DNA from 3 places in the Staphylococcus muscae genome. Region 2 is predicted to be linked to each of the others. Evidence: riboswitches for the same ligand, from Rfam matches in the RefSeq annotation. Region 2 holds a riboswitch; each other region holds the start of a gene.
The links. A riboswitch is a leader RNA that binds a small molecule or an ion and turns the genes downstream of it on or off. The one in region 2 is predicted to bind thiamine pyrophosphate.
Positions count from the first base shown of each region.

Region 1 (5,730 bases), 390 kb from region 2:
ATTTATATATCAAAGCAAATATTCCTTTGACGAAAGACATCTATGGTGCCAGCATCAAGTCTTGTTATATTCTCAAATATGTCTTTGCAAATAGACTGCCACGCAGAGTCATTTATCCATTGCTCGTCAAAATGGATTTACGTAAAGAACCGAATGCATAAGCCCTTGAAATCAATCGGTAAAGTCGCTACAATGAAAGAGAAGTAAGACTGACGGGTCACTGAACGAACACTGACAACCGTCTAAATTGTAGGAGAAAGGATCCGGTTATATGCTAACAAAAGAATTCGCACAAAAATCTGGCTTAAGCGAAAAGCAAGTCCGCAAAATTGTTCAGCATCTCGAAGAACGTGGTTACCATTTAGATAAAACAGAATATCGCGGGCGTGAAGCGACAGACTTCAAAGAAGAAGATGTTGAACTCTTCCAAGAGATTGCAGAACGCGTTGGGCAAACTAACAGTTACGAACTTGCATTTGAAGAACTCGAGAAAGAAAAAGACTTCTTACAAGTTATTGTGAAGGAAGATACACAACAACTTCCTGCTGATCAACAACTCTCTAACTTATTCAAAGAGTTGCACAATGAAATCAATCAAATGCGAGAAGAACGTCAAATACTTGGGCAAATGGTGACACAAGTACACAAACAACAAGAGGCACTTACTGAGTTACATAACAAGTTAGAAACACAACTAAAGTCAAACAGTGCATCTATGGAGTCTCTCACTGAAGCACAAAAACAACAAACTGAACAACTCAGTACAACACAAAAGCACTTAGAGACACAAATCGAAGGACAAAAAGCATTAGCACACACAATTGAACGCAATGAGAAAAAAGGTTTTCTCCAACGATTATTCGGCGGTTAAAACACAATTTCTATGCAAGTCAACCACTTGTCTTACAATTAAATAACATGCTAGGGGTGCTCGAAGTGAGCTGAGAAAGACGGACTCTTAACTCTTTGAACCTGATATGGTTAATGCCATCGAAGGGAAGCAATTACATGTCATGCGTATCATGATAGTCATGCAACGTTAAAGCATGCGTCACATACGACTCAATTTCAATCATACATGTCAACTTCCTGCACCCTCACATGCAGGAGGTTTTTTTATGTTACAAACAGTTATTATTGGTGGCGGCGTGATGGGATTGTCCATTGCACGTCAACTCAATGCGCAAGGTCGTCACATACATATCATTGATCGCTCGACACCCCGTATGAATGCATCTTATGCAGCAGGTGGGATGTTAGGTGCACAGAATGAATTTTTTGAAGATACACCTTTATATCGTCTTGCAATGGCAAGTCGTGCGATGATGCCAGATATTGCACAACAACTCTTAATGGAGACAGATATCGATATTGAACTGCAAACATATGGGCTGATTAAGGTAGCAACTACCGCACAACATGTCCCAGCAGTTAAGAAACAATTTGAATTTCTCTCTCAGCAAGACCATAAGATTTATGAATTATCACGCCATCAATTACGTGCACGCTTCCCCCACTGTAACATTGACGATTGCGCAGCATTCAAAATACATGACGACGGTCAAATCAATGCCAACTTATATACACAAGCGTTACTGCAATCCGTCTCCAATCTTTTGCATATTGATCTTCACATACAGACGGAAGTATTACAGATTATGGAACATGCATCGCATTATCGAGTAACAACTTCTAAAGGCGATGTATATGCAGACGAATTAATCATCGCTGCTGGTGCTTGGAGTGGTGCATTGTTACAGCAACTTGGGATGAATCTTCCGACACAACCGGTCAAAGGCGATGTGAAGTTAATTGAATCGTCTTATTCACAACTAAAAGAAACTATTTTTAATATGAACGGTTGTTATATTGTGCCAAAGAAACCCAATCGTTTTCTTATCGGTGCGACATCAGAACTCGACAATTGGAGTACACAAAATAAAGCTGAAAATCTCCAGTGGTTAGATGCAGAAAGTCAATCTATGATACCTGACCTATGTGAACATCGCGTGATTAAGACTTGGACTGGCATCCGACCGATCACTCCAGATGGCGTTCCGATTATGGGTGCCCTTCGTGATAATCTCTATATCTCAACTGGGCATTATCGAAACGGTATTCTACTCTCGCCTATTGTCGGTCAACTGATGGCACAATTAGTTGATGGAAGAACTAGTGCAGCACAACAATTAAAACCTTTCTCACCTATAAAATGAGAAAATTCGTATGTAGGGGTTGATTTTAAATGGACTTGCAATTATTCTTATAATACAAGTCGGAATTAAAGGAAGCGTCTAAATGTCTATATTTCTCATTATACTTAACTTATTAATTTTTGCTGGATTCCTTATCGGTCTATGGGTCATGGCAAAGAAACACGTCAAGTTCCCTACACGTGTCTTTGTTGCACTCGGTCTCGGTATCTTACTCGGAATCATTGTACAGCTTCTTTACGGTGCAGACAGCAAAATTACAACACAAACAACAGAATGGATCGGTATCATTGGGAATGGATATATCTCCCTCTTAAAAATGATCGTCATTCCGCTCGTTTTCATTTCAATTATTGCGGCATTTACGAAGATTGATCTTGGTGAGAAGTTCGCCAAAATGGGCGGCTACATTTTTATGTTTTTAATCGGTACTGTTGCCATTTCAGCCATCGTTGGTATTGCCTATGCAATGCTATTCGGTCTCGATGCATCAACAATTGATCTAGGTCAAGCTGAAAACGCACGTAGTTCAGAAATTACGCAAACAGCGAAAGACCTAACAGCAACAACATTGCCAGCACAAATTCTAGAACTACTCCCTGCAAACCCATTCTTAGACTTTACAGGGGCACGTGCAACATCAACTATTGCTGTCGTTATCTTTGCAGCATTTCTAGGGTTTGCTTATTTACGTGTTGCACGCAAACAGCCTGAAAATGGTCATGTATTAAAACGTGGTATTGATGCAGTGTATTCACTTATTATGGCCGTTGTGACATTCGTATTGCGCTTAACACCTTATGGTATCTTAGCCATTATGTTAAACACATTAGCGACAAGTGACTTTGCAGCGATTTGGACACTCGGTAAGTTTGTCATCGCATCTTATGCAGCGTTACTCACAATGTATATCATCCATTTATTAATTTTATTAGTGCTAGGTGTCAATCCAATCCAATATGTGAAGAAGACAACAGAAGTAATGATGTTCGCCTTCACATCACGTTCAAGCGCAGGGGCGTTACCACTTAACATTCAAACGCAAACAAATCGTTTAGGTGTCCCACAAGCCATCGCCAACTTCTCAGGTTCTTTCGGTCTGTCTATCGGCCAAAACGGTTGTGCGGGTATTTACCCTGCCATGCTTGCAATCATGGTCGCACCTGTTGCTGGCGTTGATATCGACCTACAATTCATTGCAACACTTATTATTGTTGTTATCATTAGTTCATTCGGTGTTGCCGGTGTCGGTGGCGGTGCAACATTTGCATCTATTCTCGTCCTTTCTGCACTAAACTTACCAGTCGGCCTTGCCGGTGTCTTGATTTCAGTAGAACCATTAATTGATATGGGACGTACTGCATTGAATGTGAATGATTCAATGTTAGCCGGAACAGGCACTGCTAAGTTAACAAAACAATTAGATGAAGATGTCTTTAATGACAATCAATATGACGAACTGACAACAAATCATTAATCAAAAAATACCACGTACAACACATCGTACGTGGTATTTTTAATGCTATTTCTTATTAAATCCCGCTTCTTGAAGCCAGTCTTTCATCTCTAAACGCTGCTTACTACTCATGAAGTTCGCCACTTGTTCTGACCACGTTTCTGTACGTCGTCCGTCCGTTCTTTCTGCATAATAATCAGATACCGTTTCATCATATGTTGCCAATTGTTGACGTGCCATATCACGATCATTATCATACGTATCAACGTGAAAGACATGTTCAAACGGCAACCGTGGCTTCGGCGTCCCATTCTCATCTTCAGATGGTACGCCAATCGCCATACCGAAGATTGGGAAGGTATACTCAGGTAAGTCTAAAATCTCACGCACACGTGTGACATCATTGCGCAATGAACCTAGATAAACAATTCCATACCCCATATCTTCTGCCGTCAATGCAATATTTTGTGCCATTAATGACGCATCTACCGTTCCAACGAGTAATCCTTCTGCTGATTCAAAGCTTGTCGTCATATCTTGTGCTTGTTGTTCATTCACAAGGTCGTGTCTATTGTAATCTATGACAAATATTAATAAATACCCATTATCCAAGACATAGGGTTGCCCTGACACTTCTTTCAAAGCAGCTTTCTTTTCTGGATTTTCTACGCCAACCACAGATGTCGTTTGTAAATAACTTGATGTTGAAGCCATCTGCCCTGCTTCAATTAACTTTTTCACTGTTTCACGTGTTAATGGCTCAGGTTTAAACTTTCTCACTGAGTGATGTTGCTTTGCTAAATGATATACATAATCTGACATATATTTCACTCCCTTGTCCTTTGATTTTATGTTAGCAAACGACACTCTAAAACGCATGTACACTGCACACTTGCATCTTTTTCTATAAACCTTTATCATAAAAGTATCAATTTTCTGACAAAGGAGTGTCTTTATGGCGCAACAACCACAGCAACTAGCAGAGACAGTTTTTCAAGCTTACAAAACACAACAACCTATCCCTTTTCTCAACCCTAAAGAGAACGTTGATGAAGTATTAGGTTATCAAACACAAGATGCCTTGATTGAGCAATTAAAGGCACATAACAATACTGATGTAGCCGGCTACAAAGTCAGTATGACAAGTGCAGAAACACAAGCATATGCGAATACCCATGAACCTGCTTATGGTACATTACTCAAAACAGTCATCCAGCAAAGTGGTGCCACTGTAAAATTGGACAACTTGTTCGCACCATTAATCGAGCCAGAATTGGTATTTGTAATCACAGAAGACTTACCTTCTAATCCAAGCATTGAAGATGTGCTCAATCATTCGCAATTAGCACCAGCGATTGAAGTGCCTGATGCGCGCTATCAAGATTGGTTCCCAAACTTTACATTAGGAGATTTATTAGCCGATAACACAGCAACTGGCCTTGTCGTTGTAGGTGAACCTGTTGCACAATTGGATTATGACAAGCTGGGTGCAGTCACAATGTCATTGAAACATAATGGTACAGAAGTCAAAACAGGCATCGCATCAGAAGTATTAGGTAACCCTGTTAAAGCGGTGCAATGGCTCAGTCAAAAGTTAGCAAGTCACGATAAGTCACTTAAAAAAGGCAATGTCATCTCGTCAGGTACTTTCATCCCACCTATCAAGGCGGAACAAGGTACTTATACGGTTGATTATCAACATGTCGGTCAAGTAACAGTTACATTTGAATAAATCGTACAAAACGGTGGAGCACGACTCGACCATAAACCATCGTTTTCTTAAAATACAAAGGCATTTTAAGTCACAACTTAAAATGTCTTTTCAAATCATTTAATTTTCAATAAAGGTGTCATTAATTGAGAATTAAACCCCAACAGTGCTATGATGAATATAGAAACAATATATGCATGAAACACCCTTTCACATCTGGATAGTTGCGCCATTTCGCCTATCAAAAGATGGTGTGCAATTATTTAAGTTTAATAATTGACGGATGTATCGTTCCATGCCATAATAACACTTGAGATTAGAATTATTATTAAAAAGGAATTATAACAAAG
Region 1 covers NZ_CP027848.1:1,402,923-1,408,652, forward strand. Annotated here, with positions in the region: gene C7J88_RS07000 (hypothetical protein) at 1-161, shown strand, start outside; gene C7J88_RS07005 (DNA-binding protein) at 272-871, shown strand; TPP riboswitch at 914-1,016, shown strand; gene thiO (glycine oxidase ThiO) at 1,119-2,216, shown strand; gene C7J88_RS07015 (L-cystine transporter) at 2,299-3,690, shown strand; gene nfsA (oxygen-insensitive NADPH nitroreductase) at 3,736-4,491, opposite strand; gene C7J88_RS07025 (2-keto-4-pentenoate hydratase) at 4,625-5,401, shown strand.
Region 1: it holds a riboswitch for thiamine pyrophosphate, as region 2 does, so the genes downstream of both, thiO (glycine oxidase ThiO) here and C7J88_RS08830 (thiamine phosphate synthase) in region 2, are expected to answer to the same signal.

Region 2 (5,730 bases):
AATGGCAATGAGATGACGTTGTAAAGCAACCACTTTAGGTAACATGGACTCAGCATCAGTTGTCACATAACAACTTTGACGATGTAGATTAGACATTGTCACAATATCTTTGTCAACAAGTGTGATATGTCCCACACCACTTCGTACGAGTTGTTCTGCAACACCACTTCCTAATGCGCCAACACCCATGACAATTACGCGAAGATTCCGCAGTTTTTGTTGCCCTTGTTGACCAAAATGTGCATATTTTATCTGTCTATCATAGCGTTGCATTACAAAAAGCCTAGTCCTTCTGATGGACTGGATTGCACGGCATTATATTTGATTGGAATACGTCCCGCTTCATAACTTAAACGCCCTGCTTCAATCCCCTTCTTCATCGCTTCAGCCATTTTGACAGGATCTTTTGCACGTGAAACAGCAGAGTTCAGCAAAATTGCATCTGCTCCGAGTTCCATTGCTTCGGCACAATCTTTCGCTGATCCGATACCTGCATCAACAATCACTGGCACCTTACTTTTTTCTATAATATAACGTAAATTAAGTGGGTTACTGATGCCTCTACCTGTGCCAATAGGTGATGCAAGCGGCATAATCGCATGAACACCGAGTGCTTCTAAACGCTGTGCTAAAACGACATCATCTGAAATATAAGGACAGACTATATATCCTTTTTCCAATAAAATTTCACATGCTTTGTACGTGTCGAAAGGATCTGGCAACAACGTATCATCATCGCCGATCACCTCTACTTTAATCATATCGCACACACCTGCTTCATTTGCCAATTCAGCAATACGGACCGCTTCTTCTGCCGTTTTAGCACCTGCTGTATTTGGAAAAGTGATAAACTGCTCTAAATCGACATTCGCAAGTGGATTAGGTAAGTCACGATCGTATAAATGCATACGTCGTACAGCAAACGTTAATACTTCTGTTTCAGATGCTGCAATCGCCTCACTTTGAACTTGCTCATTATCAAACTTTCCTGTTCCTAAAAATAATCTTGAGTGAAATGTTAAATCTCCAATATTAAACATATTATCCGCCTCCAACAAATTCTAATAATTCTAATCGATCATCAGGGCGTACATAGGTAGATGCCCATTCTGAACGCTTCACAACTGTTTCATTATGTTCAACTGCCATTCGTTTTGCTTCAATGCCAAAATGATCTAAAACATCTTGAATCGTTGTACCTGACTGGAATTGCTGTCGTTCACCGTTTACTTGTATCTCAATCATGTCATCTCTCCTTATTCATTTTCCATTTCTGTACCATCTCATCAAACACCTGTATAGGTATGTTAAACGCACTGCGAATACATGCCATACCAATGAATTTAGGATTAACCTGCGTGACAGTATGCTGATCAATACCTCCAATCGCAATAAGGGGGAATTGCTCTGATAACGCTGCACACACTTCCGCATTTGTACGCGGTGGTTTCCCTTGTTTTGACGCTGATGGAAAGACATGTCCAAACAGACCGAAATCTAATTGATGTTCACGTGCTTTGATAATTGATTCAACATGATGAACAGACATGCTCACACTATATGAAGGGTGCGTCTCTTTTAAGTGAAATGCCTGTTTATCACCTTCTTTGAAATGCAAACGTTGAATCCCCATACGCTTTGCCAATGTAATGTCTGTATGTATGATGACCTTTGACTTAGGAAACTCATCTTGCAACAGCGCATGGAGCCATTCAATTAGAGACAATTGTGTCATCGGCGTTCGCAAGAGTACACCATCAATTTGTGGCTCTATCATATTCAGACGTTGAATATGTTGATCAGTTAGCAATTCATAAGGTGTCACTGCAATAATCATGTAATGCCTCCCTTTTCAAACACCACTTAAGATAAAAATAAAAAGCTACTCTTCTACATACAGCAGAAAAGTAGCTTCACATTTTATACGTAAGCAAAACCACTTTCCTACGCCAGTACTAACTGGATCAGGTTCAGGAATTTTGAAATACGTTTCAATCTCAGCCAACGATTTTTATGGCACTTCCAGTGGATGTTTCATTATTTATTTTTTCTCTAATATCATCATATTAAAAATGACTCGTTGAATCAAATCTTTATTATCTTTTTACCTTTTGGGCTAAGTTTAATGCGTGACGAATGATGCGGAATAAGTTTAGAAATAGGTTAAACCCCATCTCTCTTGGCGAAAAGGCACCACGCTTCAATCGATTAAAGTCATATAACGTGTAAAGTAGAAACAGACCAAGACCAACAACTGAAATGACTGTATAAAGCATAGGAATATGAACAAACCATCCGACAATACTCATACAAATAAGTGCGATAAGTGTCACAAATAAATACTTCCCCATACTTGATGCATCACGAATCACAAAAAAACCGACAACGCCAAAAACGACAAAACCGATGATTGCTAATAAGACAATCATTAAAAAGGTTTGTGCACCTAAACTTGCAAATGAATACATAAATGTTGCATAAGATAATAAACCTGCAACAATCGTATAAACATGTGAAATAATTGGGCCACTAAAACGTGCACGTTGAATGACCATTGTAATAAGAACGAGTACCGCTAACCCCATTGACATCGGTTGACGCCATTCAGCTGGTAAATATTGACCAAAATATACTGAAATACCAAATATTAACCAATAATACATAAAGAATAACCATACTTGTCCATATCGTTTATAGTCCGATGACTGTTGTTCTGTATTTGAACTCATAAAAATCTCCTTTATATTTCATCTTTCTCAATGATTGTAACATTTACTTTAACATACGTATGTCACATCTCACAGTACTTTACCCCATATCACATTGAGTACAACATGTTAAATTCATTACAGATTCGTAACATTCCACAAATTTAAAATAATCTTTGATATTATGTAAAAGATAACATTTCGAATCAATCAACGATAACGTTTTGATACATAAGGAGGCAACACTTTGAAAAAATTCGCATTCGCACTGACAGTGACTTCTGGCGCTGCCGCAGTGCTTACTCATCAAGATGCACAAGCATCAACACAACACGCCGTACAATCAGGTGACTCTTTATGGACAGTTGCCGCACAATATGGCACAACAGTAGATGCCATTAAACAAGCAAATGGTCTTTCTAACAACATGATTTTCCCTGGTCAAACTTTGACAATTGGTGGTAGCACGACCAATGAAACAGCACAATCTAATGCTCAGACACAAAATACAACATCATACAATGTAACAACTGCTCAAACTTCAGGTAACGGTCACAAAGTAGTTGCGGGTGAATCATTAGATATTATCGCAGCACAATATGGTGTTACTGTTCAAGACTTAATGAACGCCAATGGGATGAGCGGTTATCTTATCCATCCAAATCAAACTTTACAAATTCCAAGTCAATCTGGTGCAGCATCAACATCAAATGTTAATACAGCTGCTGCTGGTGGTAATGGGGTTCAAACAGTACAAACAAGTACACAGGCACAAACACCATCTGTGAACCAAAGTAATCTTTATACTTGGGGACAATGTACATGGCATGTATTTAATCGTCGTTCTGAAACAGGTCAACCGATTAGTACATACTGGTGGAACGCTAGCAATTGGGCAGGTGCCGCTTCTGCTGACGGATACACTGTCAACAACGCACCACAAGCAGGCGCTATTATGCAATCAACAGAAGGTCCTATGGGTCATGTTGCATATGTTGAACGTGTTAATCCAGACGGTAGTATTTTAGTATCAGAGATGAACTACAACACATCACCGGGACAAGTAGGCTATCGTACAATTCCAGGTTCATTGACAAGTAACTACAATTTTATTCATTAATAACATCGGTGAGTGGGACTAGAAGTGAAAAAAGTTTTTAAATACACAGTTTCACTTCAGACACCTACTGCCAATATGCTGATTTCTATATTCAAAAGGAACGGGCTGAGCACTATGTCTCAGCCCGTTTTTTATTGGATGTTTTAAAACGTATCAGCCTGTTTCTAATTAGGAGAAAGACTATGCAAATCAAAGAGAATCGTCTTGCTAAACCTTTACCGAAGCACATAGTGTATTAGAAACGCTATTAACTCGTGTTAAAGTCATATTTGACAAAGGTAATAAAATTTACATCCAAAACAAAAAGGATTGAGTACACACTTTATGTGTCTCAACCCTTTAGTTTTAGAAGAATAGATTTAAAATAATATAAATTAACGCTGCAAGTAGAGCAGATATCGGTAATGTAATAAACCATGTCACAATCATACGTTTTGCAGTATTCCAATGTACACCTTTAATACGGTTAGCAGAACCTACCCCAAGGATAGATGATGATACCACGTGTGTTGTAGAAAGTGGAAAATGCAATGACGATGCAACAAATATCGTTAAAGCAGATGATAAGTCAGCTGCTGCACCATTTGCTGGACGAATTTTCATAATATTACCACCGACTGTTTTGATGATCTTCCAACCACCGACTGCTGTACCAAGACCCATTGCTGCTGCACAGGATACTTTTACCCATAATGCAGGTTCAACACTTGTTTGCATGCCTGCAACGATTAACGCCATCGTAATGATACCCATTGATTTCTGCGCATCATTTGTTCCGTGTGAGAATGATTGCAATGCTGCTGTAAAAATTTGGAAAATACGGAAGTTACGATTCGTACGTGCAAGATTGGCATTTTTAAAGATAATTTTTACGATTGAGTACATCGTAAAACCGACAGCAAACGCAATTAAAGGTGACAAGATTAATACAAGGACAATTTTAGTAAAACCTTGTAAATGCAAGACACTAATTGAGCCAGCCGATGCAATAGCCGCACCTGCAATCGCACCAATTAAAGCATGTGATGATGAACTCGGAATACCGTAGTACCAAGTGACTAAGTTCCATATAATCGCTGCTAAAATAGCTGCAAGTACAACAACCAATCCATTATCAAGATGGAATGGATTGACGATTTCTTTCGTAATTGTTGATGCAACACCTGTGAAAGTCAACGCACCGATAAAGTTCATAATCGCCGCTAAAAAGATAGCGTGTCGTGGTGACAAGGCACGTGTTGAAACAGCAGTGGCAACCGCATTCGCTGTGTCATGAAATCCATTGATAAAGTCAAAAACCAACGAGAATATAACGATAGCTATCGTTACAAATATCAAATACTCCATAAGTGAGGACTCCTTAGCTATTTTTCATGATAATTGTTTCAAAGTTGTTTGCGACTGTTTGACAACGGTCAGCAATATTCTCTAAGCTCTCATAGATATCTTTGATTTTGATCAAAGTAATCGGATCCGTCTCACTATTGAAGATATGTTTAATTGATTGACGTAAAATACCATCACAGTTTGTTTCATATTCTTTAATATTTATCGAGTGCACTCGCATGTGTGATAATTTCTTTTCAGTTAATAATCCAATGGCTAACTTCATCTCACCAATGGCTTTTTGAATATTTTCTACAAATTCTAACATGTATTCATCTGAATATTCGATAGAGTACATTTCAAACATGGCAGACGTTTCTTCCATCGCATCTAACACATCATCAATCGCATTACATAATGCCATGATATCCTCACGTTCGATTGGTGTAATAAATGTTTGGTTCAAGTCTGTAATTACTTGGTGCATCAAATCATCACCGTGCGATTCATACGTCTTAATATTTTCAGCATAAGTTCTTAAGTCAAGATGCGTCTTAAAGTCCATCTTTCCGAACT
Region 2 covers NZ_CP027848.1:1,792,355-1,798,084, reverse strand. Annotated here, with positions in the region: gene C7J88_RS08845 (ThiF family adenylyltransferase) at 1-273, opposite strand, end outside; gene C7J88_RS08840 (thiazole synthase) at 273-1,040, opposite strand; gene thiS (sulfur carrier protein ThiS) at 1,042-1,245, opposite strand; gene C7J88_RS08830 (thiamine phosphate synthase) at 1,247-1,837, opposite strand; TPP riboswitch at 1,925-2,034, opposite strand; gene C7J88_RS08825 (Bax inhibitor-1/YccA family protein) at 2,097-2,729, opposite strand; gene C7J88_RS08820 (CHAP domain-containing protein) at 2,956-3,828, shown strand; gene C7J88_RS08815 (inorganic phosphate transporter) at 4,174-5,175, opposite strand; gene C7J88_RS08810 (DUF47 domain-containing protein) at 5,189-5,730, opposite strand, start outside.

Region 3 (5,730 bases), 350 kb from region 2:
GGGTTGTGATCGGTCCAGAACAACCTTTAACAGAAGGACTTGCAAATCAATTACGTGAAGCGGGAATCAAAGTTTTTGGCCCAAATAAAGCAGCGGCACAAATTGAAGGGTCGAAGTCATTTGCCAAACAATTGATGGCAAAATATGACATTCCAACTGCTGATTATCAAGAAATTGATACAAAAACAGAAGCACTTGCATATATTGAACAATGTGATTTGCCAGTTGTGTTGAAAAAAGATGGCTTAGCAGCAGGTAAAGGTGTCATTATTGCCGATACACGAGAAGCAGCACAAGCAGCAGTTGAGACACTTTATCCTGAAGAAGAGAGCAAAGTAGTATTTGAGCAATTTTTACAAGGTGAAGAGTTTTCTTTAATGACCTTCGTAAATGGAGATTATGCTGTACCTTTTGATACGATTGCACAAGATCACAAACGTGCCTATGATCATGATGAAGGACCGAATACAGGAGGTATGGGTGCGTATTGTCCTGTACCACATATCGGTCAAGATGTACTGGATGTAACGAATGAACGTATTGCACAGCCGATTGCACGTGCGATGAAAAAAGAAGGCTATGATTTCTTCGGTTTGTTGTATATCGGTGCAATTTTAACTGATGAAGGACCGAAAGTGATTGAGTTTAATGCACGCTTTGGTGATCCTGAAGCACAAGTTTTATTAACACGTATGGAGAGCGATTTGATGGCGCACATTTTACAATTGGAAGCACGAGAGCCGATTGATATGCGATGGAAAGATGAAGCGGTGGTTGGTGTCATGTTAGCTTCCAAAGGATACCCAAATGCATATGAAAAAGGAGTATCCGTGACAGGTTTTGAACGAGACTTAGATCATTATTTCGTTAGTGGCTTAAAGTATGATGGTACTCGATATATCAATGCGGGTGGACGTGTTATATTAGCCATTGGAGAAGGTACTTCGATTGCAGAAGCACAGCGTGAAGCATATCGACGTGTTGATCAAATAGAGAGTGATGGTCTATTTTATCGTAAAGACATTGCGAATAAAGCATTATAATAGAAAAGATGATTCGGAAGTGGTAAGTTTCCGAATCATCTTTTTACGTCCATAGCATACATAAACGGGAAAGTATGCATGCCTTTTCATATCATCGAGATCATGAAAACGCAATACATACATCGTTTAACGTGCGTCTGAAATACCTGTGATTGGTAAGTAATTGGCACACGTAAATGCAAGAGCAATGAGCACGATGATGATGACGACTAACAAAATATCACGGTAACTGAAAGGAACATGGTAATAATATGTGCGTTTACCATCGTGGAAGCCTTTTTTCTCCATCGCAACAGATAGGCGATGTGCTTTTCGGATATTTTGACTGAGCAGTGGGATTAAAAGATGTTTGAATCGTTTGAAACCACTGTAATTTTTATTGCTAATCATTTGGTAGCGCATTTTAAGTGAATTACGCAATTGAAAGACAGATTCAATCATCAATGGAATCATTCGAAATGCAGCCATAAAGGCATAAGCTACTTTGGGTGGTACCTTCAAATGCTGCATCAAGCTATAAAAAATCATAATGACCTGTGAAGTAAACGCAATTGATAGTCCAAAGTAACTAATGACAATTGTTCTTAAAGATAGGTGTAAACCTCTCACAAGACTTTCAACACTGATTTTTACAAAGCCAAATTCTAATAAAATATGTGTTCCATTCCCATAAAAAATCATAAATAGTGAAGAGGTGAGTGCGAAAAAAGTAGCCATTACAACGAATGAAGCAACAACTTTCCATTTGGTACCTGCTACACACAGTAAAAATGCGAACATGAAAAATGCCAAATATAACATGATATCGAAGTTATGGATGAAGATAATGAAAAAGAATAGTGCAACTGCAAGGAACAGCTTCGTTACAATATTAACTTGATCCATGAATGTTCGATGCGTTTTCCATGATTCAATCATTTGCTGGCACCTCCACTTCATGTAAAATGCCATTTAAGACTTCAAAATGGCGGGATGGATAGCGTTCGATAATATGTGGGTCATGTGTAATCATGACAATCGTTTGTCCTTTTGCGATGCGTTCTTGGAATAACGTAATAAGTTTAAATGTATTATGGCTGTCTAACCCGAATGTTGGTTCATCGAGTAAGATGATATTAGCATTTGTACTTAATGCCGTTGCAACACTTAAACGTCTTTTCTGACCCATCGAAAGTTCGAAAGGGTGTTGTTTAGACACATGTGCTAAGTCGAGCAACGCCAACATAGCTGTCGTCTGTTCATCAGCATGTTGTGGATTCATATATTCATAGTTCACAAAAATTTCATCATAAACACTATTTTGAATAAATTGCAGTTCCGGATTTTGATAGACTAGGTACATATGACTGGCTGCATCACGTACTTTTTTTAGTTTTTGTTCATTCCATTGCATCGTGCCTTGATAGGGGATGAGTTGCATCATCGACTCAAACAAAGTCGTTTTGCCAGACCCATTTTTTCCAGTAATTGTTAGCCATTGACCTGGTGATATTGTTAAATCAGGTACTTGATACAGTGTACGACGTCCTCTTTGGATAGCGCCATCTTGATAATTAAAACGAAAACTTTGAGATGAAATATTAGGTGTTTGATTTGGAAGGGGAGCGGCTGTCCAAGCATTCGGATGCCAAACGCCATATTCAGTCAATGTCTCTTCATAATTGGCTAATATCTTATCCGGAGACCCTTGTTGTATGATTTGACCTTCATGATTCATAAGAATAACTCGGTCGACATAATCCCAAACATGAGCCACCTTATGCTCGACAATGAGTACCGTTTGATCTGCCCATAAATCTTTGAGCAAGTCCCACAAGTTTTGTGTTGCTTCGATGTCGAGCATTGCAGTCGGTTCATCTAAAAATAATGTATCAGCTTCCATGAGTAAGGTACCTGCAATCGCCAGTTTTTGTTTCATCCCACCGCTCAATTTGTTAATTGCTTGTTTTGGATTTACATCGAGCTGTACTTTGTTAAGTGCAGCTTGAATACGATGATCCATCTCATCTTGTGGCACTTGTTGATTCTCAAGTATAAATGCAAGTTCTTCATTGACTTGTGGCATACAGAATTGTGAATCGGGATCTTGGAAGATGACGCCAGCATGACGTGCAACTTCTAATTCGTCATATTTCATCGGCAGATCAATGAGATCAGGAACGATACCACTCAAGACGTTCAATAGGGTGCTTTTACCAGACCCTGATGGGCCGAGTAAAAGTACCTTTTCTTTATCTTTAATTTCAATATCAAGACCATCAAATATTTTATGGTCTGTACTTGGATACTTTAAGCGTAGGTTTTTTGCTTTAAGCAATGTAAGTTCTCTCCTTATAGTGAATCATAGTCGTCTTTTGATGCAGGTCTAAATAGCTTCGTCACACCTGTTTGATCCAATGCTTTGACCAGATAATATGGGAAAGCACCAGCTAATACGACACCACTAATGATGCGAAATACGACATATAATATAAGATTCCATTCTGCAACTTCACCTAAGTAACCATAGTACCAGTCGATAGGTAAGCTGATGAGCGCAGCTGCGAGACCTGCTAACAGCGCAACCATAAATGCACGAGAACGATAGCGGAATAATGCAAATACAAGTTCACAAGCAAGGCCTTGTAAGAGTGCATAGATAATCGTTGGAATATCAAAGCGTCCCATCATAATCGTTTCACCTGCACCTGCCGCAAATTCTGCAAGTAAAGCAATGCCCATTTTAGGAATGATGAGATATGCAACAACTGCTGCTGCAAACCACATACCATATAAAAGTTGATCGATTTGTAAACCGAGTGGTTGGATTGTCTTCGTAACAACCCACCATATGTTATAAACTACACCGAAGATGACAGAAACTAAGACTGTCACGAGTATGTCTGACAATGTTAAGCCTTTTTTCATAATAAAGGACCTCCTAATAATAAAAGACGCACATCCTTGAAATAGGGATGTGCGTCGATATATGAACGAAGCGCTCATGTTTATTATGTAAGCAACTCAAAATAAGCGTGCGATTCATTGCCGCAAATATCACGTATAAACGTCGTACACTTTCCTCCGCTAGTATCACCTAGATCAGGTACAAAGGGTTTGAGGATATTCCTCATCTCAGTTCTCACACCCCTAGTGCGTGCGTATTCAATTGATATACACAATGTACATGTCTTACAGTAAAAAGTCAAGGGACGAATCGCCCCTTGACTTGATTTGTGTTGATTAATCTAAAGTGCTTTGGATATCATCTTTTGTTTTGTCGATACCGTCTTTAGCTTCTTGCGCTTTATCTTTTAACGCTTCTTCTTTTTCTTTTGCTTGCTCTGCAGCTTGTTTTAAATCTTTTTCTGACATCATAAAACACTCCTTCATTTATGTTGTTACTCTTCTATATCCGTTCTATATTTTGTTAAACATCATTTTAAAAAAAGATTTATAAAGATGATATAAAATCTTGGAAAGGGGTAAACATATGACATATGATAGAGCGTATTGTCTAACAGCTTTAAATATTTCATACTAGAGACTGAAATTAATCAATTATCAAGACATAGGACAATTGTTCATATATAATAATTGTGAGGTGAGAGGATGTCCTTTTTTAATAAGTACACCGAAGTTATTTATTCCTATATTATAGGTGCGGTTGCGATATTGTTGAGTATCGTTATTTTTATCAATATTCCGCTCATTGAACAACTCAAATCAGGCAAACACCATGTGCCACAAATCCACAATGTATGGGATTTTATCATGGCGTTTTTTAATGAGATTATTCGTGTGATGAGTAAGTACATCGGAGATTTCCCGCTCATTAGCGGACTCATCATTTTGGCATTCGGTGTTCTGCTGATTGTCATTGCACGTGTACTAACCAATACAACTCGCTTTGACTATGATATCTCTATGTTCTTTTTATTAATCGGTATCATTTTCTTTGTGCTAACATTGATTTTTATGTCACAAGTATATGGAATTTTGGCGTTTATTTTCGTTATTCCATTCTTAATGCATATTGGTTATATTACGTTTAAAGATGAACTGAATCCGTTACATCGCAAGCAGCACTATCTATGGTTGATTTTTGGGTATGGGGTGAGTTATTTATTTACACAATTAGCACTCTATTCAAGACTTGAAGCACGTGAGGTAGCGCCAATCGATGTATTGAGTATCAATACATTTTTTGTAGTGCTGTGGTTACTCGGTCAGATGGCAATCTGGAACTTCTTATTTTTACGTCGTTCATTACCTGTTTTTCATGAGGAATTAGACGAAGCTGCCAGTCAGTATTTAAGAAGTAAAAAGTATCAATACAGCGATCAATCGAAAGTGCAGTTTAAAGATATTCAGAGCCGTACATCTGAACTGACACATGATATTACACATCGTACACGACGCAGCATTAATATTGAAAAGATACGTAAGAAACGTGATTATATCAAAGAAAAATGGTTTGGTTGGGCGAAGTTAGAAGAAGATGATATTCCATCGTTTTTACGCAAACGTCCAAAATGGTTTAAACGTGCACATGTGAATATAGCATGTGGCGTGATTCTGTTGTTCTTCATACTACTAGAATTTAACAATCGTAATGCATTGTTTGCTTCTGGAGATTGGCAATTATCACAAACGCAGTACGTCTATGAATGGATTAGCTTATTACTATTGCTGTTTATTGCAATTG
Region 3 covers NZ_CP027848.1:51,308-57,037, forward strand. Annotated here, with positions in the region: gene purD (phosphoribosylamine--glycine ligase) at 1-1,043, shown strand, start outside; gene C7J88_RS00255 (energy-coupling factor transporter transmembrane component T family protein) at 1,170-1,961, opposite strand; gene C7J88_RS00260 (ABC transporter ATP-binding protein) at 1,954-3,360, opposite strand; gene C7J88_RS00265 (ECF transporter S component) at 3,375-3,950, opposite strand; TPP riboswitch at 4,085-4,184, opposite strand; gene graF (glycopeptide resistance-associated protein GraF) at 4,266-4,397, opposite strand; gene auxA (lipoteichoic acid stability factor AuxA) at 4,635-5,730, shown strand, end outside.
Region 3: it holds a riboswitch for thiamine pyrophosphate, as region 2 does, so the genes downstream of both, C7J88_RS00265 (ECF transporter S component) here and C7J88_RS08830 (thiamine phosphate synthase) in region 2, are expected to answer to the same signal.